Regions from separate parts of the Chimaeribacter sp. YP20170169 genome, predicted to be linked through region 1. Evidence: predicted binding sites of a transcription regulator. Region 1 holds the regulator's gene; each other region holds the start of a gene.

Region 1 (7,872 bases):
ACCGTCCAGCGTCACCGTCTGATTGAGCGGCGAGATCTCCACCTGGTTGGTTGCCAGAGTAAAGGGCAGACGCGATTGCAGTAGCGAGAACTGCGCTGGCGTAAAGTTGGAGACACCAAAATGGCGCACCTTGCCGCTGCCATGCAGGGCGGTGAACGCTTCTGCCACCTCATCGGCATCCATCAGCGGATCGGGGCGGTGGATCAGCAGCAAGTCGAGGTGGTCAGTGTTCAGGTGCTGCAATGACTGCTCAGCGCTGGCAATGATGTGGGACTTGTCCGTGATGTAGTGGCCAAGGCTATGGCCGGGTTTGGCGGTGGTGGCAATGCCGCACTTGCTGACCAGCTCCAGCTGGTGGCGCAGCGAGGGGGCCAGCCGCAACGCGTCGCCAAACGCGGCCTCACACTGGTAGTCACCATAGATGTCAGCGTGATCGACGGTGGTGATGCCCAGCGCCAGGTGCTGCTCAATAAAGGTCACCAGCTCCTGCGGGCGCATTGCCCACTCCATTAACCGCCAGTAGCCACAAATTAGCGGGGAAAACTCAGGGCCCTGCGGGGCAATCGGACTGCGAAGATTCATAACCGGCCTCCTTGGTTGGATGGGGAGAGCATACACAATTGCGTGGCCCGGCACGACGTTGGCGCACGGCTTTGCGCGGCGCCTCGCAAGAATTAAAACAGGGAGGGTTGTTCTGGCGGCGGGTCATCGGCTTTGCGCGCTTGCCGCTGCTGGCGCAGGTAGCGCTGGCGGCAGAGATGGAGGACGTGGCGCTTCTGGGCGTCGCTCATGCTCATCCAGTTGAAACGCTCTTCCCGGCTGCGCAGGCAGCCACGACAAAAACCGCGCTCATCTGACTGGCAGATGCCGCGGCAGGGGCTGGGAATGGTGAAAAACTCAAGCTGCTCGGCCACAATCTCCCCTTTTGCGCAAACGGGCGGCACGTTGCGCGCTGGTTAATTTATCGCCCGCCTACTCATTGAAGCCCCTTTGCGCCGGGCTGGCAAGCCTGCCCGCCATTTTTCCCGCCCATGCCATCAAATTTCTGTCATAACCGGGTGATAGGGTGGCGTCGCGGTAAAGGCTCTTTGCCGCGAGAACATCACGGCGTGGCCCCGTGCCGCGCAAACGTGAGCCTTTGGCGTGCCGCCCGCTGGCCACGCCCCTTGCGCCCCCTTCACCCGGCGTGCCTGTACGCCGGTTTCTTTCAACGCTTTAGAGCGCACGTTTGAACAATCTGCCCCAGCCTTTCCTCTGCATAGTGGCCCGGACACTTTTTCAGGAGGCATTGGCCATGAGCACACTCTTTACCCCGTTGACCATTGGCGGGCGCACCCTGCCGAACCGGATCTTTATGGCCCCCCTCACCCGCCTGCGCAGCCAGGAGCCGGGCGATCTGCCGACTGCCCTGATGGGCGAGTACTATAGCCAGCGCGCCAGCGCCGGGCTGATTATTAGCGAGGCGACGCAAATCTCCTTGCAGGGCAAGGGCTATGCTGGCGCGCCGGGCATCCACTCCCCTGAGCAGGTGGCTGCCTGGCGCCAGATCACGGACGCCGTCCATGCGCGCGGCGGCCACATCGCCCTGCAAATGTGGCACGTTGGCCGCATCTCCCACACCTCACTGCAACCGGGCCAGCAGTCGCCGGTCGCCCCCTCGGCACAGACCGCCGACACCCGCACCACGATACGGGATGAGCAGGGCAACCTGACGCGCGTTCCCTGCTCGCCGCCGCGCGCCCTAACCGTGGCTGAGATCGCCGAAGTAGTGGCACAATTCCGCCAGGCCGCCATTCATGCACGGGAGGCCGGGTTTGACTATGTGGAGATCCACGCCGCCCACGGCTACCTGCTGCACCAGTTCCAGTCGCCGGAGTCCAACCTGCGAAATGATGAGTATGGCGGCAGTGTCGAGAACCGCCTGCGCCTGACATTGGACGTCGTGGAGAGCGTGGTGGCCGAACTGGGGGCTGACCGCGTCGGCATCCGCATTTCGCCGGTCGGTGCCGTCGCTGGCATGGGCAATGGCAAGCAGGAGGAGCAGGATGCGCTGACGCTGGTGGAGCAACTGAGCGCCCGCCAACTGGCCTACCTGCACATCTCCGAGCCGGACTGGGTCGGCGGCCGTCCCTATTCGGAGGCGTTGCGCAAGGCGATTCGCGCCCGCTATCAGGGGGTGATCATCGGGGCCGGTGGCTATACGCAGCAGAAGGCGGAGCAGTTGATTGACGCCGGTTACGTTGATGCCGCCGCCTTTGGCCGCGACTACATCGCCAACCCGGATCTGGTGGCGCGCTTTGCCCAGCAGGCGCCGCTCAACCCACCGCAGCCAGAGACCTTCTATGGCGGTGGCCGTGATGGCTACACCGACTACCCAACGCTGTGACTATCTGCATCACATTGAATTTATTCGCCTGCGAAGGCTATACTTAACTGTTTTTATCCACGCGGCGAACACCTCGCCGCGTGCCAACCTGTTATCAGAGGACTTTATGCGCTTACTCCATACCATGCTTCGCGTCGGTGACCTGCAACGCTCCATCGACTTCTACACCAAGGTATTAGGCATGCGTCTGCTGCGTTCCAGTGAAAATACCGAATACAAATACTCCCTGGCGTTCGTCGGCTATACCGAAGAGAGCGAAGGCGCGGTGATTGAACTGACCTATAACTGGGGCGTCGAGAGCTACGACATGGGGACGGCCTACGGCCACATCGCGCTGGGCGTGGATGATGTCGCGGCGACCTGTGACCAGATCCGCAATGCTGGCGGCAATGTGACCCGTGAAGCTGGCCCGGTCAAGGGCGGCACCACCGTGATCGCCTTTGTGGAAGACCCGGATGGCTACAAGATCGAGCTGATTGAAAACAGCCACGCTGGCAAAGGCCTCGGCAACTGATAGCTTCCCTGATCCTACGGGCGCGGCACGCCGTCGCCCGTCTTCTCCTGCGTATTGCCCTTCCCCTGCATCGGCCGCGAAAATTTGCCATAATGCGCGCTGAATTCGAACCTGATAAGAAACTGATGGCTGATAAAAGTGATCCCAACGCCCTGAGTGGCCGCTTCCGCGGGTTCTATCCCGTGGTGATTGATGTTGAAACCGCTGGCTTTAACGCCCGTACCGATGCCCTGCTGGAGATCGCCGCCGTGACGTTGCGCATGGACGACGACGGCTGGCTGACGCGTGATGAGGCGCTGCACTTCCATGTCGCCCCATTTGAGGGGGCGGTGCTGCAACCGGAGGCGCTGGCCTTCAACGGCATCGATCCGCACAACCCGCTGCGTGGCGCGGTGAGTGAGTATGAGGCGCTGCACGCCATCTTCAAGATGGTGCGCAAGGGCATGAAGGAGCAGAACTGCAACCGGGCGATTATTGTGGCGCACAATGCCAACTTTGATCACAGCTTCCTGATGGCGGCCGCCGAGCGCGGTAGCCTCAAGCGCAACCCTTTTCACCCCTTTGCCACCTTTGATACCGCGGCGCTGAGCGGGCTGGTGCTCGGGCAGACGGTGCTGGCGAAAGCCTGCATCACCGCCGGCATCCCCTTTGATAGCGCCCAGGCGCACTCCGCGCTGTATGACACCGAGCAGACGGCACTGCTGTTCTGTGAGCTGGTCAACCGCTGGAAACGGCTGGGTGGCTGGCCGCTGGCGACACCAGAGGCCGACGAGTAAAACAGAACGGGCGACCCTAGGGTCGCCCGTTTTCATTGCCGCTGAGGTTGCCCCCGCGCCCGGATTACTGTTGCTCTTCCTGGGAACGGTGCTTCTCGGCGGTCTCTTTGATCAGCTGTTGCAGTTCGCCGCGCTGGTACATCTCCAGCACGATGTCGCAACCGCCGACCAGTTCACCATCCACCCACAGCTGCGGGAAGGTCGGCCAGTTGGCGTATTTCGGCAGCTCAGCACGGATGTCCGGGTTCTGCAAAATGTCCACATAGGCAAAACGCTCACCGCACGCGGACAGCGCCTGTACCGCCTGAGCGGAGAAGCCACAGCTTGGCAGCTTCGGGGAGCCTTTCATGTACAGCAGGATCGGGTTTTCCGCGATCTGGGCCTGGATCTTTTCAATTGTCGTCATTGTCTTGCTTCCTCAAGCCATTGGCTGGCTATTACGCGTCACATCAAATCAGCAGTGGCCTATTGTAACGAGGGCGGCAACGGGATGAAAACACCATTTTTTGCAGGGTTTTCCCCCATGCCCCAAATTCGTCGGCCTGACTGCTAACAATAATTAAACATATGTTAACAGTAACAGATCTGAACGATGAGGTTTATCGGAAAAACGCGTTATCCCTCTATGCCGCCAGGCCGCTAACCGCTTGAGTTGCGGATAAAAGCAGCATATCTCCCCCCCAGTTTTCACTAATGAAAAAAGCTATTAACTTTTTCTGACAATATGAATTAGAATCAGGGGGTTTCATGCTTTTTTGTGCGGCAGGTTTCAGTGATACTGGGCCTCCATGGATGTTTGTCGGACACTTTTGGTAGCGTTGCCATGCGTTTACTCGTTACGCTTTTCGTTTTGCTTTTTACCCAGCTCTGTATGAATCTGGCGCATGCGTCGCCCCATGCGCGCACGTCGGCCGAACCCCGCAAGGGCCATGCCAGTGAGGCCAGGACGGATGACCGTAAAAAGCGCAAGCCGGTGAAAACCAGCGTAAAGAAAAAAGCCACCAGCCGCGACAAGGCTCAGGTGGTCAAGGTCACGACCAAAAGCGGTAAAACACGTAAAACCGCCTCTACCCATCTGGTCAAGGTGACGCCGCCGAAAAAGGGCTATAAAAAAGGCTATGGCCGCCAGCGCCTGCCCGGCCACGAGGCCAAAGCTGTGGAGAGCGGCCCGCTGGCACTCAGCCCGGCGCATAAAAAGCGCTACCAGAAAGCCAAGCAAACGGCGATGACCAAGCTAATGAAGCAGGTAGGCAAGCCCTACCGCTGGGGCGGCACCTCCCCCACCACCGGTTTCGATTGCAGCGGGCTGGTCTATTACGCCTATAAAGATGTGATGAAGATCCGCCTGCCACGCACCGCCAATGAGATGTACCACCTGCGTGATGCCGCGCCGGTTAAACGTGGCGAGCTGGAGAGCGGCGATCTGGTCTTCTTCCGCATCGCCAACCGTGGCGCGGCTGACCATGTTGGCGTCTATCTCGGCGATGGCAAATTTATCCAGTCACCGCGCACCGGCGAGGATATCCGCATCAGCTATCTGGATAATGACTACTGGCAGGACCATTACGTCGGCGCCCGCCGCGTGATGACCCCCAAGACCGTGCGCTGACCACCGCGTAACAAAAAAGACGCCCAAGGGCGTCTTTTTTTTCTGGTGCAGGCGGATTAGCCCAAAACAGCGGTAAAGCTAAAGGCAATGATCATGGTGAGCGCCGCCACAGTGGTGCATAGCGACAGTTTCAAATTGGTATCCATGTGTTCTCCTGAATAACGCAAACAAAACCACAATGTTTGTATGAGTTCTCATATTCTCACAGTATTGCAGGCAGTGCCTATCACGTCGTGATGCGCAACGGGATAATTTTCTGCTTCCCCTTTGCGCAAGAATAGGGGAAAATTCGCGGTTTACACACTGCGTACCCGGCCGCGGCTGCAATGCCCCACCGCTCCCCAGCGAAGATGACCGTCCTCTCCCCCTAGAATTCACTGCATCTTTTACGGTGGGCAGAAGAATAAACGCAGGCAAACGATTAACATTATAGTTACGTGCTGTAACACGTATTTTCAGGAGTCACTTTTCCCATGGCCACGATTAAAGATGTCGCCAAACGTGCCGGCGTGTCCACCACCACCGTGTCACACGTTATCAACAAAACACGTTTCGTCGCTGAAGAGACGAAGGCGGCGGTCTGGGCCGCCATCAAGGAGTTGCACTACTCCCCAAGCGCCGTGGCGCGCAGCCTGAAAGTCAACCACACCAAATCCATCGGGTTGCTGGCGACCTCCAGTGAGGCCCCCTACTTCGCTGAGGTGATTGAGTCCGTGGAGAACAGTTGCTACAGCAAGGGCTATACCCTGATCCTCTGCAACTCCCACAATAACCTCGACAAGCAGCAAGCTTACCTGGCGATGCTGGCGCAAAAGCGCGTCGATGGCCTGCTGGTGATGTGCTCTGAGTACCCGGATCAGCTGATCGGTATGCTCGAGGAGTACCGCAACATCCCGATGGTGGTGATGGACTGGGGTTCAGCACGCAGCGACTTTACTGACTCCATCATTGATAACGCCTTTGAGGGCGGCTACATCGCAGGCCGTTATCTGATTGAGCGCGGCCACCGTGATATCGGCATCATCCCCGGCCAGCTGTCACGCAACACCGGCGGCGGCCGCCATCAGGGCTTCCTGAAGGCGATGGAAGAGGCAAATATCACTGTGCGCCCGGAGTGGGTGGTACAGGGTGATTTTGAGCCGGAGTCCGGCTACAAGGCGATGCAGCAGATTTTGGTGCAGAAGCAGCGCCCAACGGCGGTGTTCTGCGGCGGCGACATCATGGCAATGGGCGCCATCTGCGCCGCCGACGAGATGGGCCTGCGCGTGCCACAAGACATCTCGGTGATTGGCTATGACAACGTGCGTAACGCGCGCTACTTTACCCCGGCACTGACCACCATCCACCAGCCGAAAGAGCGCCTCGGCGAGAGTGCTTTTGCCATGCTGCTGGATCGCATCACCAGCAAGCGTGAAGACCCGCAGACCATTGAAGTGCGCCCGAAACTGGTGGAGCGTCGCTCCGTGGCCGATGGCCCCTACCGCGACTACCGCCGTTAATCGACCAGCCGGGGCCATGCGCCCCGGTTTTTACTCCCCACGCAACCACTCCCGGTTCAACGTTTCGCTGTCCCCCAGATAATCCAGCAACCAGCTAAGCGCTGGCGAGGTGCGCGCCTGATCCCAGGTCAGGCAACAGGCGCTGTCCGGGAAGGGTTGCGCCAGCGTCAGCAGCACCAACTCTCCACGATCGATCAGCGGTTGCGCCATGTGCGCCGGGATCATCCCCACGCACAGGCCAGCCAGCAGGCAATCCAGCGCGCTGGTCCAGTCTGGCGCCACCAGCCGCCGTTGGTTATCCAGCGTCCAGGTGTCGCGCTTCGGCAGGGTGCGGGAGGTGTCCTCCAGACAGAGGGCTGGCCACGGCCGCAACTGCTCATCCGCCAACGGGCCGGGCAGTTGTGCCAGCGGATGGGTACGGCTCACCACACAGCGCCACGGCAGAAAGCCCATGTCGCGGAAGCGGTAGCTGCCGCCCACCGGCACGGCGCGGGTGGCACCAATCGCTGCATCCACCCGTCCATCCGCCAGCGCATCCCAGACGCCGTTGAACACCTCCGGCGAGATCAGCAGCTCCATATCGGGAAACTCGCGGTAGAAATCGAGCACCAGCTGCCGGGTGCGATCGGCACGCACCACCCGATCCACCGCCAGATTGAGTTGCCCACGCCAGCCATTGGCCGCCTGTTGGCACTGGCGACGCGCGGCCTGCATTTTTTTGATAACACCGCGCGCCTCCTCAATAAAAACCTGTCCGGCCTCGGTGATCGCCACATCACGGTGGCGGCGCTCAAACAGTTCCACCGCCAGCCACTGCTCCAGCTGGCGCACGGTGTAACTGACCGCCGAGGGCACCCGGTGCAGCTCCTGCGCTGCCGCGCTAAAGCTGCCGGTGCGTGCTACGGCGTCCACCACCTCCAGCGAATACTCTGACCACATGGCGCGCCCCACTCTTTCTGCTTGCAAAATTTTTCACAGCATGGCGCAAATTTTAACGTTTCACAATGCCCTGGCTGCTCCAGTAGAGTGCGCACCGCTATGCGTTTTTCTTATCATCTACTAACAAACCATAGGAATTTGCTATGACC
Region 2 (7,872 bases), 180 kb from region 1:
ATCAGCCTGGCGGGTAGCTATCTGGTACTGATGCCGAATAACCCGCGCGCGGGTGGCATCTCCCGTCGTATCGAAGGTGACGACCGCACCGAGCTGAAAGAGGCGCTCTCTGCCCTGCAACTGCCAGACGGCATGGGGCTGATTGTGCGCACCGCTGGCGTCGGCAAGTCCGCCGAAGCGCTGCAGTGGGATCTCTCTTTCCGCATCAAGCACTGGGACGCCATCAAGAAAGCCGCAGAGGGCCGACCGGCGCCCTTCCTGATCCATCAGGAGAGCAACGTCATTGTCCGCGCCTTCCGCGACTACCTGCGCCCGGACATCGGTGAAATCCTGATCGATAACCCGAAGATCCTCGACCTGGCAAAAGAGCACATCGCCGCGCTGGGCCGCCCGGACTTCAGCAGCAAGATAAAGCTCTACACCGGCGAGATCCCGCTGTTCAGCCACTACCAAATCGAGTCGCAGATTGAGTCTGCCTTCCAGCGTGAAGTGCGCCTGCCCTCTGGCGGCTCCATCGTGATTGACAGCACCGAAGCGCTGACCGCCATCGACATCAACTCCGCTCGCGCCACCCGCGGCGGCGACATTGAAGAGACGGCGTTCAACACCAACCTGGAAGCGGCCGACGAGATTGCCCGCCAGCTGCGCCTGCGTGACCTCGGTGGCTTGATCGTTATCGACTTTATCGACATGACCCCGGTGCGCCACCAGCGCGAGGTGGAGAACCGCCTGCGCGACGCCGTGCGCCAGGACCGCGCCCGTATCCAGATCGGCCGCATCTCCCGGTTCGGCCTGCTGGAGATGTCCCGCCAGCGCCTCAGCCCATCGCTGGGCGAGTCAAGCCACCACGTCTGCCCGCGCTGTAGCGGCACCGGCACCATCCGTGACAACGAATCGCTGTCGCTCTCCATCCTGCGCCTGATCGAAGAGGAAGCACTGAAGGAGAACACCAAAGAGGTGCACGCCATTGTGCCGGTGCAGATCGCTTCCTACCTGCTGAATGAAAAACGTGAAGCGGTGAATGCGATTGAGAAGCGCCAGGGCGGCGTCCGTGCCGTTATCGTGCCAAGCGACCAGATGCACACCCCGCACTACTCCGTGCTGCGCGTGCGCAAAGGGGAAGAGACCTCGACCCTCAGCTACCTGCTGCCGCAGCTGCATGAGGCAGAGATGGTGCAGCCATCCGACGACATGCCAGCCGAGCGCAAACGCCCGGAGCAGCCGGCGCTGGCGACCTTCGCCCTGCCTGCCGAAGCCCCGCCGGTGTTTGAGGAAAAAGCCCCTGTGGCCAAGCCAGCTGCCGCTGCCGCGCCTGTCGCCCAGCCGAAACCGGCTCCGGCTGCTGCCGCGCCAACCCCTGGCTTCTTTGGCCGCCTGTTGGGTGGGCTGAAAAACCTGTTCGCTGCCGAGCCGCAACCGGAAGCCAAACCGGTAGAAGAGCCGGTGGTGAAGCAGGAAGAGAGCAGCGATACCCGTCGCAACGATCGTGAGCGCCGTGCGCCACGCCGCCAGAATGGCAACCGCAAGGACCGCAATGGTGACCGCCGTCAGCGTGACGACCGTGAGCCACGCGAGGCGCGTGAACCGCGTGAGTCCCGCGAGCCGCGTGAAGCCCGTGAGCCGCGCGAGGCCCGTGAGCCGCGTGAATCCCGCGAGCCACGTGACGATCAGCGCCGCAACAAACGCAATCAGGATGTGGTGGTTGAGCGCAGTGAAGAGGCGGAAAAGGCGCTGCGTGAAGAGCAGCAGCAACGCCGTGAGCAGCGTGCCGAGCGCCAGCGCCGTCGTCAGGAAGAGAAGCGCAAAGCGCAGCTGGATGCCAAGACCGAAGAGATCGTGGCAACCCAGGAGGCAGTCGCCGCCAACGCCGATGATGTTGAGCAGGAAGATCGTCCGCAGCCGGTCATGCAGCGCCGTGAACGCCGCCAGCTGACCCAGCGTGTGCGTATTGGTGACGAGCAGCCACTGCCAGTCGTACAGGCAGAGAGCGACACCGCCGCGCCCGCCGAGGAGGAGAACAACGCCGAGTCGCGCAATGGCAACGAGGGCGGTATGCCGCGCCGTTCACGCCGTTCGCCGCGTCACCTGCGCGTCAGTGGCCAGCGTCGCCGCCGTTATCGTGATGAGCGTTACCCGTCCCAGTCGCCAGTGCCGCTGGCAGGCGCCTTCGCCTCACCAGAGATGGCCTCTGGCAAAGTGTGGGTCAGCTATCCAGTGACGGCCGCTGCGGAAGAGCATCATGAAGAGATGTCGCCGCACACTGCACTCTCTGCTGGCATTGCTGAACTGCATGAGAACGGTGACTACGTCTACCGCAACAAACCGGAAGATGAGGTGGCTGACGCCGCAGAGGTCGCTACCCCGACGCTGGAAATTGTCGCCGATCCGCTGGTCAACGCTGACAGCGTGGTGATTGAAGCGCCGCAGGGTGCCATTGAGATGGACGTGGAACCGGTGAACGCCGAGCCAGCTGAACAGCCAGCCCCGGTGGAAGCCCCGGCCACTGAGCAACCGGCAGAGCCGATTGCCGCCGCGCCAGCCATCTCAGCAGAGGCGCCAGCAGAGGCCCCGGCTGAGACGCCAGTGGTGACGGAAGAGGCAGCCCGTCTGGCGGAACCGGCAGAGCACGCCGTGGCCGAGCCAGCGCCAGCCCCGGAAGCGCAGCCGGTTCATGAGGTCGAGCCTGCTGAAATCACCCACGCAGTGGAAGAGGCCGCTCCGGCCGACACTTCTGCGCCGGTTGAGGCAGAAACCCCGGCACCGGTTGCCGTAAACGCTGCCCCTCAGGCTGAAGAAGCCGTAGTGGAAGCCGCGCCTGCAACCAACGTTGAGGTTGCCCCGGCAGTGGAAGAGGAAGCAGCCAAGGCGACCTTGGTGGCCGAAGCCGCCCAGGCAGCTGAACAGTCGCAGGTTGCTTTCAAGCATCACGCCACGGCACCGATGACCAAGGCACCGGCCCCGGCCTACCAGCCGGAAGCACCACGCGAAAGCAACTGGCAGCGCCCAACCTTCAACTTTGAAGGCAAAGGCTCCGCTGGCGGCCACGCGGCGGCCAGCACCGCCACTGCCCCGGCTACCCGCCCAGAAATGAGCGAGTAAGCCTGCCGCCCTCCCCATGGGGGGGTTGGTAGATAAGAAAAACCCGCCAATTGGCGGGTTTTTTTATGCCTGCGCCCAGTGGTCAGGCAATCTGTTTCAGCGTTTTGATATCCAGGGAGGCGAGCTTGCCCTCCAGCTGGCTGGCAAAGCGGCCAAAGTGTTCGCTGTTATTGTGCTTATCCAGCGCCTCCTGCGAGCGCCAGCGCTCAAAGAAGACAAAGCAGGCTGGATCTTCGCTGTCCTGATGCAGTTCATACTGAATGCACCCCACTTCCAGCCGGCTCGGCTCAATGATCTCATGCAGTGTGCTGGCCACCTCTTCCTGATGTTCAGGCTTGGCGACCAAGGTTGCGACGACACGCACTTCCATAGGTAAACTCCTTAATAATGAGGCCGGGCCTGCGGATAATGCGGCCCCGGCCGAATGAATACACTCACTATGGCCCCATCACGCAATCGATTTCAACTTTGGATTAACAAACAGATGCATCGACGGCGCTTTCCGCTTATGCTTACACCCCGCCATAAATCGCCTCTTCACAAGGCCGCCCATAACGCCTTTTTTATTTATGCCGGAGTTTGAAATGACCGCACGACCGCAAGTTCTGAAGATCCGCCGCCCTGACGACTGGCACATCCATCTGCGTGATGATGACATGCTCAGAACCGTGGTGCCCTACACCAGCGAGGTTTTTGGCCGGGCGATCGTCATGCCGAATCTGGTTCCCCCTGTCACCTCGTGTAAGCAAGCGATTGCTTATCGGGATCGTATCCTGGCGGCCGTGCCCGCGGGCCACCGTTTCGAACCGCTGATGACCTGCTACCTAACTGACACCCTGGACGCCAATGAACTGGTGCAGGGCTTTGAGCAGGGCATCTTTACCGCCGCTAAACTCTACCCGGCCAATGCCACCACCAACTCCTCCCACGGCGTGACGCACGTGCCGGGCATCTATCCGCTGTTCGAGCAGATGCAGAAGATCGGTATGCCACTGCTGATCCACGGCGAGGTGACCCATGCGCACGTGGATATTTTCGACCGCGAGGCGCGTTTCATTGATGAGGTGATGGATCCTATCCGCCGCCACTTCCCGTCGTTGAAGATTGTGTTTGAGCACATCACCACCAAAGATGCGGCAGAGTACGTGCTGAACGGCGACCGTTTCCTCGGTGCCACCGTCACTCCCCAGCACCTGATGTTCAACCGCAATGACATGCTGGTGGGCGGCATCCGTCCCCATCTGTTCTGCCTGCCCATCTTGAAGCGCAATATCCACCAGGAGGCGCTGCGCCGTGCGGTCGCCAGCGGCAGTGACCGCTTCTTCCTCGGCACTGACTCCGCGCCGCACACCCGCCACCGCAAGGAGTCCAGCTGTGGCTGTGCTGGCTGCTTCAACGCGCCGCTGGCGATGTCTGCCTATGCCACCGTCTTTGAGGAGCTGGGCGCGCTGGAGCATCTGGAGGCCTTCGCCTCGCTCAACGGCCCGCAGTTCTACGGTCTGCCGGTCAATGAGGATTTCATTGAGCTGGAGCGCGTCGAGGTAACCCAGCCGCAAGAGATTGCCCTGCCCGGCGACACCATTGTGCCCTTCCTAGCCGGCCAGACGCTGCCGTGGCGGGTACGCAACCAGAGCGCTTAAACGGGCTTGCGCACCCTCACGCCATACTGTATAAATAAACAGGTAAATCTGGCGCAGGGGGTGCGTAATGCGTGTTGAATTGACCCTTGATAAAACCAAACCCTTGCCAGGTGGTGCCCTTGAGGCGCTCTCTGGTGAGCTGAGTAAACGCCTGAACCAGCAGTTCGACGGCGTATCGGTACAGGTGCGTTATGCTGGCGCCAACCATCTCTCCGTGTTGGGCGGCGCCAAAACAGACCGGGCACTCATCGAAGAGATCCTCCAGCAAACCTGGGAGAGCGCCGATGAGTGGTTCACCACCGATCTCTGACCTTTCGCTGTTTTTTGCCGGGCGTCGCTTCCCGGCTTTTTTATCTGCCGCTCTCCCCTGTTCAACTTGCCCAAGCCGATATAGCATTAAGTGGTCTTCTTAGCGTTCCCGCTCCGGCGGCTCCCCGTGCCGGGCTGCCCACAGCGGCGTCTATATCTGGCTTGTCATCAAACAGGAGAAACACATGGTCACCGAAAAACCAGAAGAGGCAATGACGTTTGGCGAGCTGCTGGAGCTGATCCGCGATCAGCAACGGCGGTTAGGTGTACTGGAAGCGGCATTCTCTTATCTGGCATTCAGTCATGACGATAAATCAGCACAATTAATGATTCACAGCCTGAAACTGGAAGCCCAAAACCAGAATCGGGATGCCGAGACGCAGAAGCATTTCGCCGAGCTGGCGGAACAGTGGGAAAAACGATTTTCTCCAACGATTACCCCCACTGCCGAATAAAATTTAGCCTCTCCGGCGTGGCCGGGGAGGTTCCTATAGCTTAAGTAGAAAAAAAGCGAATTTTGCTCAATTCCTGCCCGTTCAGGCATTTTTTTAGCCTAGCATCAACTTTTACTTTCCAAAAACCTGTCGGCCGTGCTTATACTTAACCTGCTCACCTGATAACGAGCCGCCTTGATCCTCAGTTAGTCACTCACGTTAGTCACTACCACCTAAGGGGTCTATATGGACAGAAAAGATGAAGTAATTCAGACACACCCGCTCGTAGGTTGGGATATCAGTACCGTCGATGTTTACGACGCCATGATGATTCGTCTTCATTACCTGTCTTCAACAGACCAGTCACCCGAAGAGGCCCATGTCGACAGGACATTATGGCTGACTACCGATGTTGCACGGCAACTCGTCTCCATTCTTGAAGCTGGCATCGCAAAAATCGAATCCAATGAATACCTGGATCTTGATCACCGTAAACATTAATGTTGTTTACCTCTCGGCCTAAGGCACCCTCTTCCGGGTGCCTTTTGCATTTTCAGGCCGCCCCCTGCGCCACGCATTGTCATTGGCGGGAAGATCTCTATCATGGCTAGGATTCAGGGTGCCTAAGAGGAAGCAGTTTCATGGAATATGATTTGATCATTGTCGGCAGCGGCTCCGTTGGGGCGGCGGCGGGCTACTATGCGCATCAGGCCGGGCTGAAGACGCTGATGATTGACAGCGCAATGCCGCCGCACAAGAGCGGCAGCCACCACGGCCAGACACGCATTATTCGCCATGCCTATGGTGAGGGTGAACGCTATGTGCCGCTGGTGCTGCGCGCGCAGGCGCTATGGGAACAGCTGGCGACGCAGAGCGAAGCCACAGTGTTCCACCGTTGCGGCGTCATCAATATTGGCTCAGCGCAGTCAGCCTTCCTGCACAATGTCCGCCAGAGCGCGGAGCGCCACGGTTTGCCAGTGGAGATACTGGACTCCCAGCAGGTACAGGCACGCTGGCCGGTGTTTACCGTGCCGGATGAATTCATCGGGATTTTTGAGCCGCGCTCTGGGGTGCTGGAGTGTGAAAAGGCGATTGAAAGCTACATCCGGCTGGCCCGTGAGGCCGGTTGTGCCCAGCTGTTCAACTGCCCGGTCAGCGCCGTTACCCCGCTGGAACAGGGTATGAGCGTCACCACGCCGGAGGGGGTATTTACCGCACGCAAAGTGGTGATCTGCGCCGGTAGCTGGGTGAAAGCGCTGCTGCCTGAGCTGCCGATGCAGCCGGTGCGCAAGGTTTTCGCCTGGCATCAGGCCGATGGGCGCTACAGCCAGGAGAACCACTTCCCGGCCTTCACCGTTGAAGCGGGCGAAAATGACCACTACTACGGCTTCCCGGCGGGCAAAGAGGGGCTGAAACTGGGCAAGCACAATGGCGGCCAGCCAATTGAGACGCTGGCGGAGTGCCGGCCATTCGGCAGTGTGGCGGAGGATGGCACCGAGGTGTTCCGCTTCCTGCGCCGCTTCCTGCCGGGTGTCGGTGTCTGCCTGCATGGCGAAGCGTGCAGCTATGACATGTCGCCAGACGAGGACTTTATCATTGATACCCTGCCCGACTGCCCGCAGGCGATGGTCATCACCGGCCTGAGTGGCCACGGCTTTAAATTTGCCAGTGTCCTCGGGGAGATTGCTGCCCTTTATGCCGATGACCAGCCCATTCCCTTTGACCTCACGCCGTTCCGCCTGAACCGTTTCGACTGACCGGCCCGCAATAATATACAGGCGCAGAATATTAATTCTTTGCCTGTATTTATCTAGAGAATATATTCGGCTTTTGCAGGGGTGACACCCCTCTTTTTCTGAATTGACGTTGCGAGATGTTCTGCTTATTTTTGCGCACTAATGAAATGGACATTCATGTATTGCCCACGAGTGAGCAGAGAATGCGAATACTTATTGTTGATAGTTGTGCCTATACCTTTCTCGGCACGTCCAGTTTCCTGGCAGATTACCCCCATATTACCCTCCAGCAGGCCGCCTCCCCTGAACAGGCCCTCCAGATGTTGCGCGGCGCCTTCTTTGATGTGGTGCTGGTAAACCTGACCCACCACTGCCGTTGCAGCGGCCCTTTTCCCTCGCTGGCGGATTTTTTCCTGTTGTGCGGCCCGGCGCGGGTCTACATCTACCTTGATGCCCCCTATCCCACCTCAACGGACCCAATTCCGCTCTCTGGCCGGGTGGCGCTGATGAACAAACATGGCCTGACGGCCCTGCTCCCCATGCTGACCGCGCCGTGCCAGCCGGGTGGCTTTATCACCTATACCAACAACGGCTATCTCTTTACCCGGCAGGAGCTGGCCGTGATTGTGCTATGGATAGACCACCAGAAAACCA
Region 3 (7,872 bases), 1.3 Mb from region 1:
AGCGGTCAACGCCCTCGTAATCCTTGATCTCGCCGCCGTTGGCCGCCACCAGCGCGATGCCCTTGGCGCAGTCATGCGGGGAGCCGCCGCCCAGCGACACCACGCAGTCGCATGCTCTGGCGCGCAGGATCGCCAGCCCATCCGCCACGTTCTGGCAGGTGGGGTTGGGGTGGGTGCCATCAAATACGCTGCTCTCGATGCCCCCCGCCGCCAGCAGCGCCTGCACCTGCGCCACCACGCCCAGCTGGCTGAGCACGCTGTCGGTGACAATCAGCGCGTGGCGGAAGTGGTGATCCTGCATCACGCTGACCGCCTGCGTCAGGCAGCCCGCGCCAATGACATTGATGGAGGGAATATAAAAGGTGGAAATGGCCATGGTAACTCTCCTGTCCGGGTAGGGTAGGCCCTCACCATAGTCCTGTTATTGATGCGGCAAATTGATTTCCCGCAAAGAGACGGCACTTTCCAGTGCACCATGAAAAAATTAACTCCCTGATTTGTTAGGTGATTCACTTAGCGTTTTGCCGCGTGGCGGCTCGCGGCAGCGGGTTGGGTGGCGAGAGGCTAGAATGGGGGGAGCAGCCGTGTATAATGCGCGCGGCAAATAGATGATGAGGTCAATGTGACGCAGGAAAATAACCACGAATTCTGGATGCGGCACGCATTGACGCTGGCGCAACGCGCGCAGGATGAGGGGGAGGTGCCGGTCGGCGCGGTGCTGGTGCTGGACAACCAGCCGATTGGCGAAGGGTGGAACCGGCCGATTGGCCGCCACGATCCTACCGCCCACGCCGAGATCATGGCGCTGCGGCAGGGCGGCCAGGTGCTGCAAAACTACCGGCTGCTGAACGCTACCCTCTACGTGACCCTGGAGCCGTGCGTGATGTGCGCCGGGGCGATGGTGCACAGCCGCATCGGGCGGCTAGTGTATGGCGCGGAGGATCTGAAGACCGGCGCGGTCGGCTCGCTGCTCGACGTGCTGCGCCATCCCGGCATGAACCACCAGATTGAGGTGGAGTCGGGCGTGCTGGCGGAGGCGTGCTCCACCCAGCTGAGCGACTTCTTCCGCCTGCGCCGCGCCCAGCAGAAGGCGCTGAAACAGGCGGCGCGCGCCGCCGGCCAGTAAGGCGCTACAGCCCGGCCGCCTCGGCGGAGACCGCCGGGTAACCGCGTGCGTACTGCGCATCGAGGGCCGCCTGCTGGGCGGCCTTCTTCTCTCGCTCCTCCAGATAGCCCACCAGACTCGCCTGATAGCGGCGGATATTCTCCACGTAGTTATACGCCTCCTGCCCACGCGCATAGCCATAGGTGGTCTGGTTGTAGTAACGGCGCTGGCTGAGCATCGGCAGCCGCTGCTTCACGTCCACCCAGCTGTCCGGGTTGCCCTGCTGTGCCTTGGTCAGCTTGCGCGCGTCCAGCATGTGGCCGTAGCCCATGTTATAGGCCGCCAGCGCAAACCAGATACGCTCATCCACCGGCACGCTCTGCGGCACCTTCTCCATCAGCCGCTCCAGATAGAGCGTACCGCCCTGGATGCTCTGCTCCGAGTCCAGCCGGTCATTGATGCCGAGGCCAGCGGCGGTGGCGCGCGTCAGCATCATCAGGCCGCGCACGCCGGTGGGGGAGGTGGCGGTCGGATCCCAGTGTGACTCTTGATAGGAGATGGCCGCCAGCAATTTCCAGTCAAACTGGCGCGCATACTTCTCAAATAGCGGTTGCAGCGCGGGCAGGATGTTGTCGATCGCCGCCAGGAAGGTGCGGGTGTCCACGTAGTCAAAACTGCCGACGTGGCCCAGATACTTCTCCTCCAGCCGTGCCAGGGTGCCGTCCTCCATCATCTGGCTGAAGAAGTCGAGCAGCGCCGCGTGCAGGCTGTCATTGCCGCTGCGCGGGAAGAACCAGGTGACCGGCTCCTCATCAGTGATGTCAAAGGCCACCGCCAGCTGCGGGTGGATGCGCTGCAACAGCCCAATGGTCACGGAGTCGCCGATACTGTACTCCAGCTTGCCGTCCGCCACCTGCTCCAGCAGCTCGCGCGTCGAGAGATCGCCCACCGACTCCCAGCTCAGGTTGGGGTGCTTGCCCGCTTTCAGTTGCTTCAGGGTGGTGACGTAGGCCGAGCCAGAGGCGACCGCCAGCCGGCCCTTCAGGGCGTCGAGGTTTTTGGGCCGGGCGTGGCCCTGCCGGTAGACCAGCTGTTGCGACACGGAATAGTAGGCGGGGCTGGCGCGGAAACGGGCCAGCCGGTCAGTGTTGTAGATCAGTCCAGCGGCGGCCAGATCGGCGCGCTGGTCATCCAAATCGTCAAACAGGTCATCAATGCTGCGCTGCGGCCGCACCACCAGCTTGACCCCCAAATACTCGGCAAAGTGTTGGGCCAGCTCATAGTCCAGCCCACCCGCGCCCTCCTGGCTGGTGTAGTAGGTCAGCGGGGAGTTAAGGGTGCTGATGCGCAGCTCGCCGCGTGACAGGATACGCTCAAGCTGGTCGCCCTGGTTGCTGTGCCAGGGAATGGCGGGCCAAAGGGCCAGCGCCAGGAGCAGCGTTACCGCCCCGACAAAAAGGTAATTTAATTGTATGCGCTTCAAATAGTTATCTCACTGCGGCGCGATGTCATTGCGTGTGTTAGGTCATGCTAAGGCATGTGTAAAATCCCAGTGCCGACGCATTTTGCTCAACAAAAAGCCAACACGCAACTTTATTGGCACCGGTTGCCAAAAGGCGGCAAAAGCGGACTAATCGTAATTATCCCTGCGCAAACGGTTTCGTCTGGCAGTGGGATTCTCTATAATGGCCCGCGTTTTCCCCCTGTTGCGCCCAATGAAGCCCTGCCTGCGGCTTCGAAGACGAGAGAACTGAAATGATGGAAATACTGCGTGGTTCGCCCGCTTTGTCGGCTTTTCGTATTAACAAACTGCTGTCCCGTTGCCAGGAAGCCCGCCTGCCGGTCGACGCTGTCTACGCCGAATATGTACACTTTGCCGACGTCAGTGCGCCACTGAGCGCCGACGAACAGACCAAATTGCAGCGTTTGCTGAAATATGGCCCCTCTCTCGCCGAACACGCCCCGCAAGGCCGCCTGCTGCTGGTGACGCCACGCCCCGGTACTATCTCCCCGTGGTCTTCCAAGGCAACGGACATCGCCCATAACTGTGGCCTGACACAGGTCACGCGCCTTGAGCGCGGCCTAGCCTTCTATATTGAGGCGCCGACCCTGACGGACGCGCAGTGGCAGGCGCTGGCCGCGCTGCTGCATGACCGCATGATGGAGTGCGTCTTTAGCGAGCTGGAGCAGGCACAGCAGCTCTTTGCGCACCACCAGCCGGCTCCGGTCGGGCATGTGGATGTGCTGGGCGAAGGGCGCGGCGCGCTGGAGCAGGCGAACGTCAAGCTGGGCCTAGCACTGGCGCAGGATGAGATTGACTACCTGCAACAGGCCTTCACCACGCTGGGGCGCAACCCGACCGACATCGAGCTGTATATGTTCGCGCAGGCGAACTCCGAGCACTGCCGCCACAAGATCTTCAACGCCGATTGGGTGATCGATGGCGAGGCGCAGCCGAAGTCGCTGTTCAAGATGATTAAGAACACCTTTGAGAAGACCCCGGACCACGTGCTCTCCGCTTACAAGGACAACGCCGCGGTAATGGAAGGCTCGACGGTGGGCCGCTTCTTCGCTGACGCGAAAGAGGGACGCTATGACTACCATCAGGAGGAGGCGCATATCCTGATGAAGGTGGAGACCCACAACCACCCGACCGCCATCTCCCCGTGGCCGGGCGCGGCCACTGGCTCCGGCGGCGAGATCCGCGATGAGGGCGCAACCGGGCGTGGCGCGAAACCGAAAGCAGGGCTGGTGGGCTTCTCCGTCTCCAACCTGCGCATCCCTGGCTTTGAGCAGCCGTGGGAAGAGGATTTCGGCAAGCCGGAGCGCATTGTTACCGCGCTCGACATCATGACCGAAGGCCCGCTGGGCGGCGCGGCCTTCAACAACGAATTTGGCCGGCCGGCACTGCTGGGTTACTTCCGTACCTATGAGGAAGAGGTCAGCAGCCACAATGGCGTGGAGCTGCGTGGCTACCACAAGCCGATCATGCTGGCGGGCGGCATCGGCAACATCCGTGCCGACCATGTGCAGAAGGGTGAGATCACCGTGGGCGCCAAGCTGATTGTACTGGGCGGGCCAGCGATGAACATCGGCCTCGGCGGCGGCGCGGCCTCCTCAATGGCCTCTGGCCAGTCGGACGCCGACCTCGATTTCGCCTCCGTGCAGCGTGACAACCCAGAGATGGAGCGCCGTTGCCAGGAGGTGATTGACCGCTGCTGGCAGCTGGGCGAAGAGAACCCGATCCTGTTTATCCATGACGTCGGCGCGGGCGGCCTATCCAACGCCATGCCAGAGCTGGTGAGCGACGGCGGCCGCGGTGGCCGGTTTGAGCTGCGCGACATCCTGAATGATGAGCCGGGCATGAGTCCGCTGGAAGTGTGGTGCAACGAATCCCAGGAGCGTTACGTGCTGGCGGTGGCACCGGCGCAACTGGCGCAGTTCGATGAGATCTGCCGCCGTGAGCGCGCCCCGTACGCGGTGATTGGCGAGGCGACCGAAGAGCGCCACCTGACGCTGAACGATAGCCACTTCGACAACCAGCCGATCGACATGCCGCTGGATGTGCTGCTGGGCAAGACGCCGAAAATGCTGCGTGATGTGACGCGCCAACAGGCGGCCGGCCATGCGCTGCAACGCGAGGGCATCACCCTGGCCGACGCCGTTAACCGTGTGCTGCACCTGCCAGCCGTGGCGGAGAAGACCTTCCTGATCACCATCGGCGACCGCACCGTGACCGGCATGGTGGCACGCGACCAGATGGTCGGCCCGTGGCAGATCCCGGTGGCGGACTGTGCGGTCACCACCGCCAGCCTCGACAGCTACCACGGCGAGGCGATGTCCTTGGGCGAGCGCGCCCCGGTGGCGCTGCTCAACTTTGCCGCTTCCGCCCGTCTGGCGGTCGGCGAGGCGCTGACCAACCTGGCGGCGACCGACATTGGCAGCCTGAAGCGGGTGAAACTCTCCGCCAACTGGATGTCAGCGGCGGGCCACCCCGGCGAGGACGCGGGCCTGTATGACGCGGTACGCGCGGTGGGCGAGGAGCTGTGCCCGGCGCTCGGCCTGACCATTCCGGTCGGCAAAGACTCCATGTCGATGAAGACCCGCTGGCAGGAGGGCAACGAGACGCGTGAGATGACCTCGCCGCTCTCGCTGGTGATCACCGCCTTCGCCCGCGTGGAGGATGTGCGCCGCACCGTGACCCCACAACTGCGCACCGACAAGGGCGACAATGCGCTGCTGCTGATCGATCTGGGCAACGGCCGCAACGCGCTGGGTGCCACCGCGCTGGCGCAGGTCTATCGCCAGTTGGGCGACACCACCGCCGATGTGCATGACGCCGAACAGCTGGCAGGCTTCTTCAACGCCATGCAGGCGCTGGTGGCAGAGGGCAAACTGCTGGCCTACCACGACCGCGGCGACGGCGGCCTGCTGGTGACGCTGGCAGAGATGGCGTTTGCTGGCCACTGCGGTCTGGAGGTGGACATCCATGCGCTGGGCAATGACGCGCTGGCGGCACTGTTCAACGAGGAGCTGGGTGCGGTCATCCAGGTGAAAGAGGAGCAGCGTGTAGAGGTTGAGGCGCTGCTGGCGAAGCACGGCCTGCAAGCGTGCACCCACTATCTGGGACGCGCCACCGAGGGCGACCGCTTTGTGATCGAGAGCAACGGCCACGCGGTCTACAGCGAGAGCCGCAGCACCCTGCGTACCTGGTGGGCTGAAACCACCTGGCAGATGCAGCGCCTGCGTGACAACCCAGAGTGTGCCGATCAGGAGCACCACGCCAAGCAGCAGGCCAGCGATCCGGGCCTGAACGCCAAGCTGACCTTTGCGCCAGACGAAGATGTGGCCGCGCCGTACATCGCCAAACAGGCTCGGCCGAAAGTGGCGGTGCTGCGCGAGCAGGGCGTTAACTCCCACGTGGAGATGGCGGCCGCCTTCCATCGCGCCGGTTTCGATGCGGTGGACGTGCACATGAGCGACCTGATCGAGGGGCGCCGTGACCTGCAAGATTTCCACACGCTGGTGGCGTGCGGCGGCTTCTCCTACGGCGACGTGCTGGGCGCGGGCGAGGGCTGGGCGAAATCCGTGCTGTTCAACAGCCGCGTGCGCGACGAGTTTGAAGACTTCTTCAACCGTCCGCAGACGCTGGCGCTGGGCGTGTGCAACGGCTGCCAGATGATGTCCAACCTCAAGGAGCTGATCCCAGGGGCCGAGAGCTGGCCGCGCTTCGTGCGCAACCTGTCGGATCGCTTCGAGGCGCGCTTCAGTCTGGTGGAAGTGGCCGCCAGCCCATCGCTGCTGATGGAGGGGATGGCTGGCTCCCGGATGCCAATTGCCGTCTCCCACGGTGAAGGGCGGGTGGAGGTGCGTGATAACGCCCACCTGGCGACGCTGGAGCATCAGGGGCTGGTGGCGCTGCGCTATGTCGATAACCTGGGTAACGTCACTGAGAACTACCCGGCCAACCCGAACGGCTCGCCGAACGGCATTACGGCGGTCACCAACGCCAGCGGCCGCGTGACGGTAATGATGCCGCACCCGGAGCGCGTGTTCCGTACCGTCAGCAACTCCTGGCACCCGGAAAACTGGGGCGAGGACAGCCCGTGGATGCGGATGTTCCGCAACGCGCGCCGTCAGCTCGGCTAATAGCCCATGCATTAACAGGCGGCCTGCGGGCCGCCTTTTTTATGACTGTCGGGAAATGGCGACGTCGGCCATTTTTGATGTCGTCAAAAAGAGACACTTAATCCCTTGAATTATATGGATTAAAATTTATAGGGAGAAAAGTGTCGGTTTTTGGCGACAGCGCGGCGCAAAAATGCGCAAGTAATCCCTTGTTAGTTAACTGAATTTTTAGTGTGTCACATAAAATTATTCTTAAAACTAACTACTTAATGCATTACCCGAAAAGTTGGCATACAATGTGCATATTATTGCGCAGTTGCTCATTCACCTTACTTATGACGGCCCCGCCCCGGCGGAATATGCGCCCCATAAGATCCGAATGACGCCAAAGCAAGGTGCCTATCGTCCACCGCATCGATTATCGCCAGCTGGCTTTATCACCCGCAGGACGACACGTTGAGTGAGGCGCCAACCTTAACTCCCCCCGCCGGTAAGCGTCTTACCCAAGGGGCAAGACGGATGCCGACCGTTCCACCTTTGATGAGTGTTCATCAGCCTGGGAACGTTATCACGCATCCACCCATTCCGCCGCAGGGTCATACCGTGCGGCTGGCCCCCGCGGGGGCCAGGCCCTGGCCGCCTCCACCGACACCCACGAGTGTCAGGGTCTCTACCTTGGGCAAACGGCCCATACATCAGGCACCGCATTAGCGGTGCTTTTTTTTGCCGGTTTTCTGCCCGGCCCGGCGCTGGGGTATACTGCGGCGGCGGGTTGCCCGCATTTCCCTGTGCAAGGAGCCGGTCACACATGCGATTCAACACCCGCCTCGCCACCCTGCAACGGCTGACGCTGAAAAGCTGGCGTTTCTTCCCCCGTTCCTTACGTCAGCTGGTGCTGATGGCCTTTTTGCTGGTGCTACTGCCCCTGCTGGTGCTGGCCTATCAGGCCTATGAGAGCCTCGATAACCTCAGCGCCCAGGCGGCGGATATCAACCGTACCACCCTGAGCGACGCGCGGCGCAGCGAGGCGATGACCAGCGTGGCGCTGGAGATGGAGCGCAGCTACCGCCAGTACTGCGTGCTGGATGACGCCACGCTGGCGCGGCTCTATCAGGATCAGCGCCAGCGCTATGCGCAGA
Region 4 (7,872 bases), 100 kb from region 1:
GATCTCTGAGGTGGTGGTGCTGCTGAGGTGGATCAGGATATAGCGCTCGGAGGTGGTCTTCTCCAGGCTGACGTAGAAGGTGTCGTCCTGCTCCTCATACACCAGCACATCCTGCGCCGGATCGCTGCCCACCATATGGCGATAAACCTGATAAGGCAGCAGCGTTTTGTCATGCTTGCGCACGTAATAGAGGGTGCGGGAGTCATTGGCCCACTCAAAGCTGGCAGAGGTGTTAGTGATCACCTCTTCCGACCACTGCTCGCTGGCCGCCTCACGGATGCGGATGTCGTACTGGCGGCGCGAGAGGAAATCCTCCGCCATCGCCAGCCGCTGGTTGTCCGGGCTGACGTCCAGTGCGCCGAGGGTGTAGAACTCATGCCCCTCCGCCCGCACGTTGGCATCCAGCAGCACCTCCCATGCCTGCGTCTCGGCGGCAGGCTGGCGCACGTAGATCGGGTACTCCTTGCCGGGCTGGTAGCGGGTCTGGTAGCGGTAACCGTGGCGCACGTAGGGTACTGAGGCATCCTCCTGCGGGATACGATCCACCATCTCCTGATAGAGGGTTTCACGCAGTGCCTGATGGGGCTGCATCATCTGCTCGGTGTACTGGTTCTCGGCGGTCAGGTGGGCCAGCACGTCCGACGCGCTGCGCTCATCATCACGTAGCCAGTAATACTCATCGATACGGCTATCACCGTGCGTGGTGAGAGTATGGGGGCGCTTGTCAGCTTTGGGTGGTGTAATCATCGACTGTTCCCTGGCACTGCCATTGTTAACCGATAAGGGGCGAAAGGACGCACCGGCGCATGGAATCCTGCTAAGTATGGCTACTGCGCCGGTCAGGCGTCGGATAAATGTTGGCGCCTCAGGCAACCTGAAAACAACATCTTAACAAAAGAGGCATGATAGCCCTTAACAGAGGGCGAACTCAATGCAGTAGAGTTGCTGGATATCGGGGTAGAGGGTCTGGATAAGCTGTCGCAGCTCAGGGAGGGACATGTTCTCCTGCCGGGCATGGGTGTCGTTTAGCTCGGAAGGGGCCACCGACGTCACGGCAAGCACGCGCAGATGGCAGAAGACGCCGCCATCCTCAAGGCGCGAGACGCACAACACCTCACCCGGCGTGACGTCGGCCTCAAGGCTGTCACGCAGGGTAATGGTTTTGCGGCCGGCCAGGATGTCATCCTGGAAGCGGCGATAGAAGGTAAAGGATCGCATGGCATCACTCCTTGATGGCGTCAGGCTCAGGCGGCCTGATTGTCGCTGTCCGCCGCCTCTTTGCCGCGGCCCTTGGGCTTCAGGCGCGCAGGCTCTTCAGCACCCTCTTCCGCTTTGCTCGCCAGCACGCTCTCCAGCGAACCGCCGCGCAGGATCTGGGTCAGCGGATCTTTATGCTCGGCCAGGAAGAAGCTCAGGCTTTCACGCTCGCCCTCTTCCATCTCCAGTGCGGAATGGGCCAGCCATTCAGACAGGGTATCGGCCAGATCCAGCATCTTGTCGTAAGCGTCAGCCTCTTTCTTGGTCGCAAACGTCATCTTTTCCTCGCCTTGTCGCACCACGACATATTTCACTTCAACCGTCATGAGTGTTAATCCTCTTAATGGCACACTACTGTATAGATATACAGTTTAAGGAAAATAGGACGGGGAGGCAAGCCCTTTCGCACAAACCGGAACCCGCCTCCCAAAAAATAAATTACTTCAATAACCGGGCTTTACAGCTTTTGCCTTTGATTTTACCTTGCTGGAGCTGCGAGAGCGCACGACGGACGCTGGCACGGCGGATCGCCACATAGGCGTGTACCGGGAACATGTCGATTTTGCCGACTTCCGCCGCCGTCAGCCCGGCGTCACCGGTCAGCGCGCCAAGGATATCGCCGGGGCGGATTTTCGCCTTGCGGCCGCCATCGATGCAGAGCGTAGCCATCTCTGGCTCGAGCGCCACGGACGGGGTCGCCATCAGCTTGTCAGCCGGCTGCCACTGGGTGCGGATGGCGAGGTAATCCTCCAGCGCGTGCACGCGCACCATCTCCTGTGGGGCGCAGAAACTGACCGCCACACCGGCCGTACCCGCGCGGCCGGTGCGGCCAATGCGGTGGACGTGCACCTCGGGGTCGAAGGAGAGCTCGTAGTTCACCACCAGCTCCAGATCCTTGATGTCGAGGCCGCGCGCGGCGACATCGGTCGCCACCAGCACCCGGCAGCTGCGGTTGGCGAAGCGCACCAGCACCTGATCGCGGTCACGCTGCTCCAGGTCGCCGTGCAGGGCCAGCGCGCTGATGTTCTCGGCAGCCAGCGCGTCGGCCACCTCCTGGCAATCGCGTTTGGTGTTGCAGAACACCACACACGAGGCCGGCTGGTAGTGGCGCAGAGTGCCAGTCAGCAGGCGCAGGCGTTTGTCACGGCTGGTTTCGATGAAAATCTGCTCAATGGAGGGCGGCTGCTCACCGCCGTCGATCTCAATCGTCAGCGGCTCGCGCTGGACACGCGCGCTGATGCGGGCGATCCCCTCCGGGTAGGTGGCGGAGAACAGCAGGGTCTGGCGCTGCGGCGGGGTGTAGCGGATCACCTCGTCGATGTCATCGCTGAAGCCCATGTCGAGCATACGATCGGCCTCATCCAGCACCAGCAGGCGCAGTGCGTCCAGGTTCAGCGTCTGCTTGCGCAGGTGCTCCTGTACCCGGCCCGGCGTGCCGACCACGATATGCGGCGGACGCACCAGCGAATCAAGCTGCGGGCCAATGGGCTGGCCGCCGCACAGGGTCAGAATCTTGATGTTCTGGGTGAAGCGCGCGAGGCGGCGCAGCTCTTTGCTCACCTGATCCGCCAGCTCGCGGGTTGGGCAGAGCACCAGCGCCTGAGTGAGGTACTGGCCAGCGACAATCTTGTCCAGCAGGCCAATGCCGAAGGCGGCGGTTTTGCCGCTGCCGGTCTGTGCCTTGGCACGGACGTCACGGCCATCAAGGATGGCCGGCAGGGCGGCGGCCTGTACTGGGGTCATGGTGGCGTAACCCAGTTCCGCCAGATTGTCGAGTTGCTCCGCCGGCAGCGGCAGGGAAGAAAATGGGAGTGTGCTCAAGACAGTCGCTCTTATGATGGAAAAAAAGGGGGGCGGGCGTGTGCTGCAATACAGTCAGTTCCGGCAAGCGCCCATCATAGCAGAGAGCGGGCCGGGCGCGGTAACACGGCGGGGGCCTAGGGCAAAAAAACCCGCGCCGGGCGGGTTTTCAGGCGCTCACCGCACGGGGCGGCAATGCGCAGTCAGATGGTGACCACGTTGGCAGCCGATGGGCCACGCGGGGTCTCCTGTACGGAGAACTCCACCTGCTGCCCTTCCGCCAGGGTTTTGAAGCCGTCGCTAACGATCGCCGAGAAGTGGACGAAGAGGTCATTGGAACCGTCAGCCGGGGTGATGAAGCCGAAGCCTTTGGATTCGTTGAACCACTTCACGTGGCCAGTTTTCTTGCTCATGGCGTTTTCCTTCATTGATAAGTCTGCCCGCAGGCGCGAGACGCCCTGCGCCACAGGCCAGCATCAGGATAACGACACCAGAACCGCTGAAAAGCCGGGAGGGCCATCCCATAAAAACCGCTCATCCCATTGAGGTACCGCACCTGCTGCCTGCTCCGCAGGACCGGGGAATTAACGCATATTCATGCGGGCAGCGCAAATTTTTCTCCTGTCCTAAGCTATGGATTGTATTGGTTTTCCTGACAAAACGCCCGATGCGTGGATGGCATGGCCTGCCGTCGGTGCCTAAAAATCACACATGAACGCGGGCCAAAGAACGTCAGCACGGCTGCACACGCAAACGTTTTCGTTTATACTGCGCGCGTCATTTTTAAGTCGAGTCAGTCAACCCTGAAACAGATAGGTAAGCTATGTTGATCCTTGGAACTGCCCTGCGCCCCTCCGCGACCCGTGTCATGCTGTTAGGCTCGGGTGAATTAGGTAAAGAAGTGGCCATTGAGTGCCAGCGTCTTGGCCTGGAAGTCATCGCCGTTGACCGCTATGCCGATGCCCCGGCCATGCACGTCGCCCACCGCAGCCACGTGATCAATATGCTGGATGGCGACGCGCTGCGCGCCGTGATTGAGCGCGAGCGCCCTGACTTTATCGTGCCGGAGATCGAGGCCATCGCCACCAGTTTACTGGTGACGCTGGAGCAGGAGGGCCACCACGTGGTGCCGAGCGCCGAGGCCACCCGCCTGACCATGAACCGCGAGGGCATCCGTCGTCTGGCGGCGGAGACCCTGGGCCTGCCTACTTCCAGCTACCGCTTTGCTGACAGCGAAAGCGCTTTCCACCAGGCCGTGGAGGAGATTGGCCTGCCCTGCATCATTAAGCCGGTGATGAGCTCCTCCGGCAAGGGCCAAAGCCTGATCCGCACCGCAGACCAGATGCAAGCCGCCTGGGAGTATGCCCAACAGGGCGGGCGCGCTGGCGGCGGGCGGGTGATTGTCGAGGGGCTGGTGCGTTTTGATTTCGAGATCACCCTGCTGACCATCAGCGCGGTGGATGGCATCCACTTCTGTGCGCCAATCGGCCACCGTCAGGAAGAGGGTGACTACCGTGAGTCCTGGCAGCCGCAGCAGATGAGTGAACTGGCGCTGCAACGCGCGCAGGCCATTGCTGAGCAAGTGGTGAAGGCGCTGGGCGGCCGCGGCCTGTTTGGCGTCGAGCTGTTTGTGTGTGGCGATGAGGTGATCTTCAGTGAAGTGTCGCCGCGCCCGCATGATACCGGCATGGTGACGCTGATTTCACAGGATCTGTCGGAGTTTGCGCTGCATGTGCGCGCATTCCTTGGCCTGCCAATTGGCGAGGTGCGCCAGTTTGGCCCATCAGCCTCGGCGGTCATTCTGCCGGAGCTGACCAGCGGCGACGTGCGCTTTGCTGGTGTGGAACAGGCGCTGGGCGGCCATAACCAGATCCGCCTGTTCGGCAAGCCCGAGATTGCTGGCAAGCGCCGCCTTGGCGTGGCACTGGCGACCGGCGACACGGTCGAGGCGGCGGTCGAGCGCGCCATTCAGGCCGCGGCTGCCGTCAAGGTGAGCGGCTGATTCAAAACATCACGGGCGCTTCTGCGCCCGTTGTGGCTGGCAGGGGTTAACGGGCGTGCCCGTCCTCCTCTTCCGCCTCGTCATCCTGATCCTGCTCATCCTCTTCGTCAAAACGCACCGCCACCTGTGCGCCACGGTGGGCTTCCCGGATCTCCTGCGCGACCCGCGCGATCGCCTCCCCGCTGCTCATCCCCTGCTCCATGAGCTGGTGAATACGTTCCGCAGCCTGCTGCTGCTCCTGGTGTGTAAGTGCCGGCATACCCGATTGCATGGATCTCTCCTCTGTTAATGTTCCAGTATACGCGCCAGCGGGCCGATGACCTAGCGGCCTGCTTTCCCCTCTGCCGGGGTTCTGTGGTAGGCTGGCTGCCTCTTTTTTGCCGCCCCGGCGGCAGGCCGCTGAGATTGCTTGAGATCATGTGCACGACCACCACCCTCGACTATACCCCTGATGCGCTGCTGACGCGTTTTGCCCCCCTCTCCTCCCTGCCGTGGGCGATGCTGCTGCACTCTGGGCAGGCGGATCACCTGCATAACCGCTTCGATATTCTGGTGGCAGACCCCTGCGCCACGCTGGTGACGCAGGGGGCCTCCACCGTGATTGAGGATATGACCGGCACGCGCGTGAGTGATGCCGATCCCTTCATGCTGGTCAGGGAAGCCATGGCCGCGCTGGGCGTGACGCCGACCGCCGAGGCGGATTTGCCGTTCCAGGGCGGTGCGCTGGGGTTGTTTGGCTACGATCTCGGCAGACGGGTGGAGGCACTGCCGACGCAGGCGGAGGCCGATCTACGTGCGCCGGATATGGCGGTCGGCATCTATGACTGGGCGTTGATCGCGGATCACCATCGCCAGCGCCTGACGCTGGTGTGCCTTGGCGATCGGGATGCCCGCCTCGCCTGGCTGGCGCGCCACGCCGCCCTGCCCGCGCCAGTGGCGGATTTTCGCCTGACCGGCGAGTGGCAGGCCAACCTGAGCCGCGAGGGCTATGGCGAGCGTTTCCGCCGGGTACAGGCCTATTTGCGTAGCGGCGACTGTTACCAGATCAACCTGACCCAGCGCTTCTCTGCCCCCTACCAAGGCTGTGAGTGGCAGGCTTTCACCTGCCTTAACGCCAGCAACCGCGCGCCCTTCTCCGCCTTCCTGCGCCTGCCGCAACAGGCGGTGCTGAGCGTCTCGCCGGAGCGCTTCCTGTGGCTGGAGCAGCAGCAGATCCAGACCCGCCCCATCAAGGGCACATTGCCACGGCTGGCTGACCCGGAGGCGGATGCCCGTCAGGCGGCGCGGCTGGCCGCCTCGGAGAAAGACCGGGCAGAGAATTTGATGATTGTTGACCTGCTGCGCAATGACATCGGCCGCGTCGCCGAGCCGGGCAGCGTGCGGGTGCCGGAGCTGTTCGTGGTGGAGCCGTTCCCGGCGGTGCACCATCTAGTGAGCACCATTACCGCCCGGTTGCCGGACGATCGCCATGCCACTGACCTGCTGCGCGCCTGCTTCCCCGGCGGCTCCATCACCGGCGCGCCCAAGGTGCGGGCGATGGAGATCATTGAGGAGCTGGAGCCGCAGCGCCGCAACGCCTATTGCGGCAGCATCGGCTACCTGAGCCTGTGCGGCGCGATGGACACCAATATCACCATCCGTACGCTGCTGGCCGAGCAGGGGCGGCTATACTGCTGGGCTGGCGGCGGCCTCGTCGCCGACAGCGACGAGCAGGCGGAGTACCAGGAGACCTTTGACAAGGTGGCACGCATCCTGCCGCAACTGCGCGACCACGCCCGGCAACCGGAGAGGGACACTACCGAATGAGTGCTGACTATACGCTGGATGAGTTCATTACCCGCTTTATGCTGCAACAGCCCGCCCCGGCGCGGCCGCCGCGCGCGGTGCGTCAGGCGGCGGTGCTGCTGCCGGTGGTCTGCCGTCCAGCGCCGACGCTGCTGCTGACCCGCCGTGCCGACACGCTGCGCAAACATGCCGGACAGGTCGCCTTTCCCGGCGGCTCGGCTGATCCCGACGATCGCTCGCTGATCTTCACCGCGCTGCGCGAGGCGCACGAGGAGGTGGGCATCCCGCCTGAGGCGGTGCAGGTGCTGGGGCAACTGGGGCCGGTCGAAAGCTCCACCGGCTTTCAGGTCACGCCGGTGGTGGGGCTGGTGTCGCCGGATATCGTGCTGCAACCCAATGCCGATGAGGTGGCAGAGGTGTTTGAGATTCCGTTGCAGGAGGCGCTACGGCTGTCACGCTATACGCCGCTGGACATCGAGCGGCGCGGCATTCGCCACCGCATCTATTTAAGCTGGTATCAGCAGCAGTTTGTCTGGGGCATGACCGCTGGCATCATCCGTGAACTGTCGCAGCATGTCGGCCGTCCAGAGGACGGATATAGCATGAACAGCTCCCCACTCGCGCCCTGAGCATCACGTCATCCTCTGCCATCGCCTTTTTGTGCGCAATCTTGCTGATTATGCATAGAGGAAGGCGATCCCTGTCACCGTATTTATGGTAATCTTCTGTATATTAGCCTCCTGACCTAATTTGCTACTGTAAAAATCCCTGTTTTTTGTATGAGAAACTGCTCATTGCCTGTGTCGCGGTGTTTTGTGATCTTTTTTTCACCACCCAGCCGCTGCGCACGGATGCGTTTATTTCATGCGAAAAGGGGTTTGGGTGCAGGGCGGCAACACTACAATAAGCATGATGGCTGCTTTTTATACAGCCCCCCGTTTTTCCCCGTGAAGGAGTTTGAGTGTGATCAGCGTTTTCGACATGTTTAAGATCGGCATTGGCCCGTCGAGTTCCCATACTGTTGGGCC

What was found. The regulator PurR, encoded in region 1, represses purine synthesis genes. The targets are predictions, from matches to a motif close to CANGCAAACGTTTGCNTG.
Region 2: pyrC (dihydroorotase) is a predicted target of PurR. The motif match lies at 3,549-3,566, and genes of this name have one in related genera.
Region 3: purL (phosphoribosylformylglycinamidine synthase) is a predicted target of PurR. The motif match lies at 2,753-2,770, and genes of this name have one in related genera.
Region 4: purT (formate-dependent phosphoribosylglycinamide formyltransferase) is a predicted target of PurR. The motif match lies at 3,804-3,821, and genes of this name have one in related genera.

What each region holds. Positions count from the first base shown of each region.
Region 1 covers NZ_CP176824.1:2,192,856-2,200,727, forward strand. The annotation lists gene ACK3SD_RS09790 (aldo/keto reductase) at 1-582, opposite strand, end outside; gene ACK3SD_RS09795 (DUF1289 domain-containing protein) at 675-914, opposite strand; gene nemA (N-ethylmaleimide reductase) at 1,289-2,386, shown strand; gene gloA (lactoylglutathione lyase) at 2,493-2,900, shown strand; gene rnt (ribonuclease T) at 2,993-3,676, shown strand; gene ACK3SD_RS09815 (Grx4 family monothiol glutaredoxin) at 3,741-4,082, opposite strand; gene ACK3SD_RS09820 (C40 family peptidase) at 4,500-5,285, shown strand; gene cydH (cytochrome bd-I oxidase subunit CydH) at 5,342-5,431, opposite strand; gene purR (HTH-type transcriptional repressor PurR) at 5,759-6,784, shown strand; gene punR (DNA-binding transcriptional activator PunR) at 6,815-7,723, opposite strand; gene punC (purine nucleoside transporter PunC) at 7,867-7,872, shown strand, end outside.
Region 2 covers NZ_CP176824.1:2,373,979-2,381,850, forward strand. The annotation lists gene rne (ribonuclease E) at 1-3,099, shown strand, start outside; gene ACK3SD_RS10730 (putative quinol monooxygenase) at 3,182-3,469, opposite strand; gene pyrC (dihydroorotase) at 3,684-4,739, shown strand; gene dinI (DNA damage-inducible protein I) at 4,807-5,049, shown strand; gene ACK3SD_RS10745 (hypothetical protein) at 5,234-5,503, shown strand; gene bssS (biofilm formation regulator BssS) at 5,729-5,983, shown strand; gene solA (N-methyl-L-tryptophan oxidase) at 6,124-7,239, shown strand; gene ACK3SD_RS10760 (response regulator transcription factor) at 7,422-7,872, shown strand, end outside.
Region 3 covers NZ_CP176824.1:883,883-891,754, forward strand. The annotation lists gene yiaY (L-threonine dehydrogenase) at 1-376, opposite strand, end outside; gene tadA (tRNA adenosine(34) deaminase TadA) at 653-1,126, shown strand; gene mltF (membrane-bound lytic murein transglycosylase MltF) at 1,131-2,588, opposite strand; gene purL (phosphoribosylformylglycinamidine synthase) at 2,864-6,754, shown strand; gene ACK3SD_RS04095 (sensor histidine kinase) at 7,542-7,872, shown strand, end outside.
Region 4 covers NZ_CP176824.1:2,295,582-2,303,453, forward strand. The annotation lists gene ACK3SD_RS10290 (S9 family peptidase) at 1-747, opposite strand, end outside; gene yqfB (N(4)-acetylcytidine aminohydrolase) at 913-1,218, opposite strand; gene ACK3SD_RS10300 (YebG family protein) at 1,245-1,583, opposite strand; gene dbpA (ATP-dependent RNA helicase DbpA) at 1,696-3,078, opposite strand; gene cspE (transcription antiterminator/RNA stability regulator CspE) at 3,261-3,470, opposite strand; gene purT (formate-dependent phosphoribosylglycinamide formyltransferase) at 3,881-5,059, shown strand; gene ACK3SD_RS10320 (YoaH family protein) at 5,106-5,330, opposite strand; gene pabB (aminodeoxychorismate synthase component 1) at 5,477-6,865, shown strand; gene ACK3SD_RS10330 (CoA pyrophosphatase) at 6,862-7,473, shown strand; gene sdaA (L-serine ammonia-lyase) at 7,808-7,872, shown strand, end outside.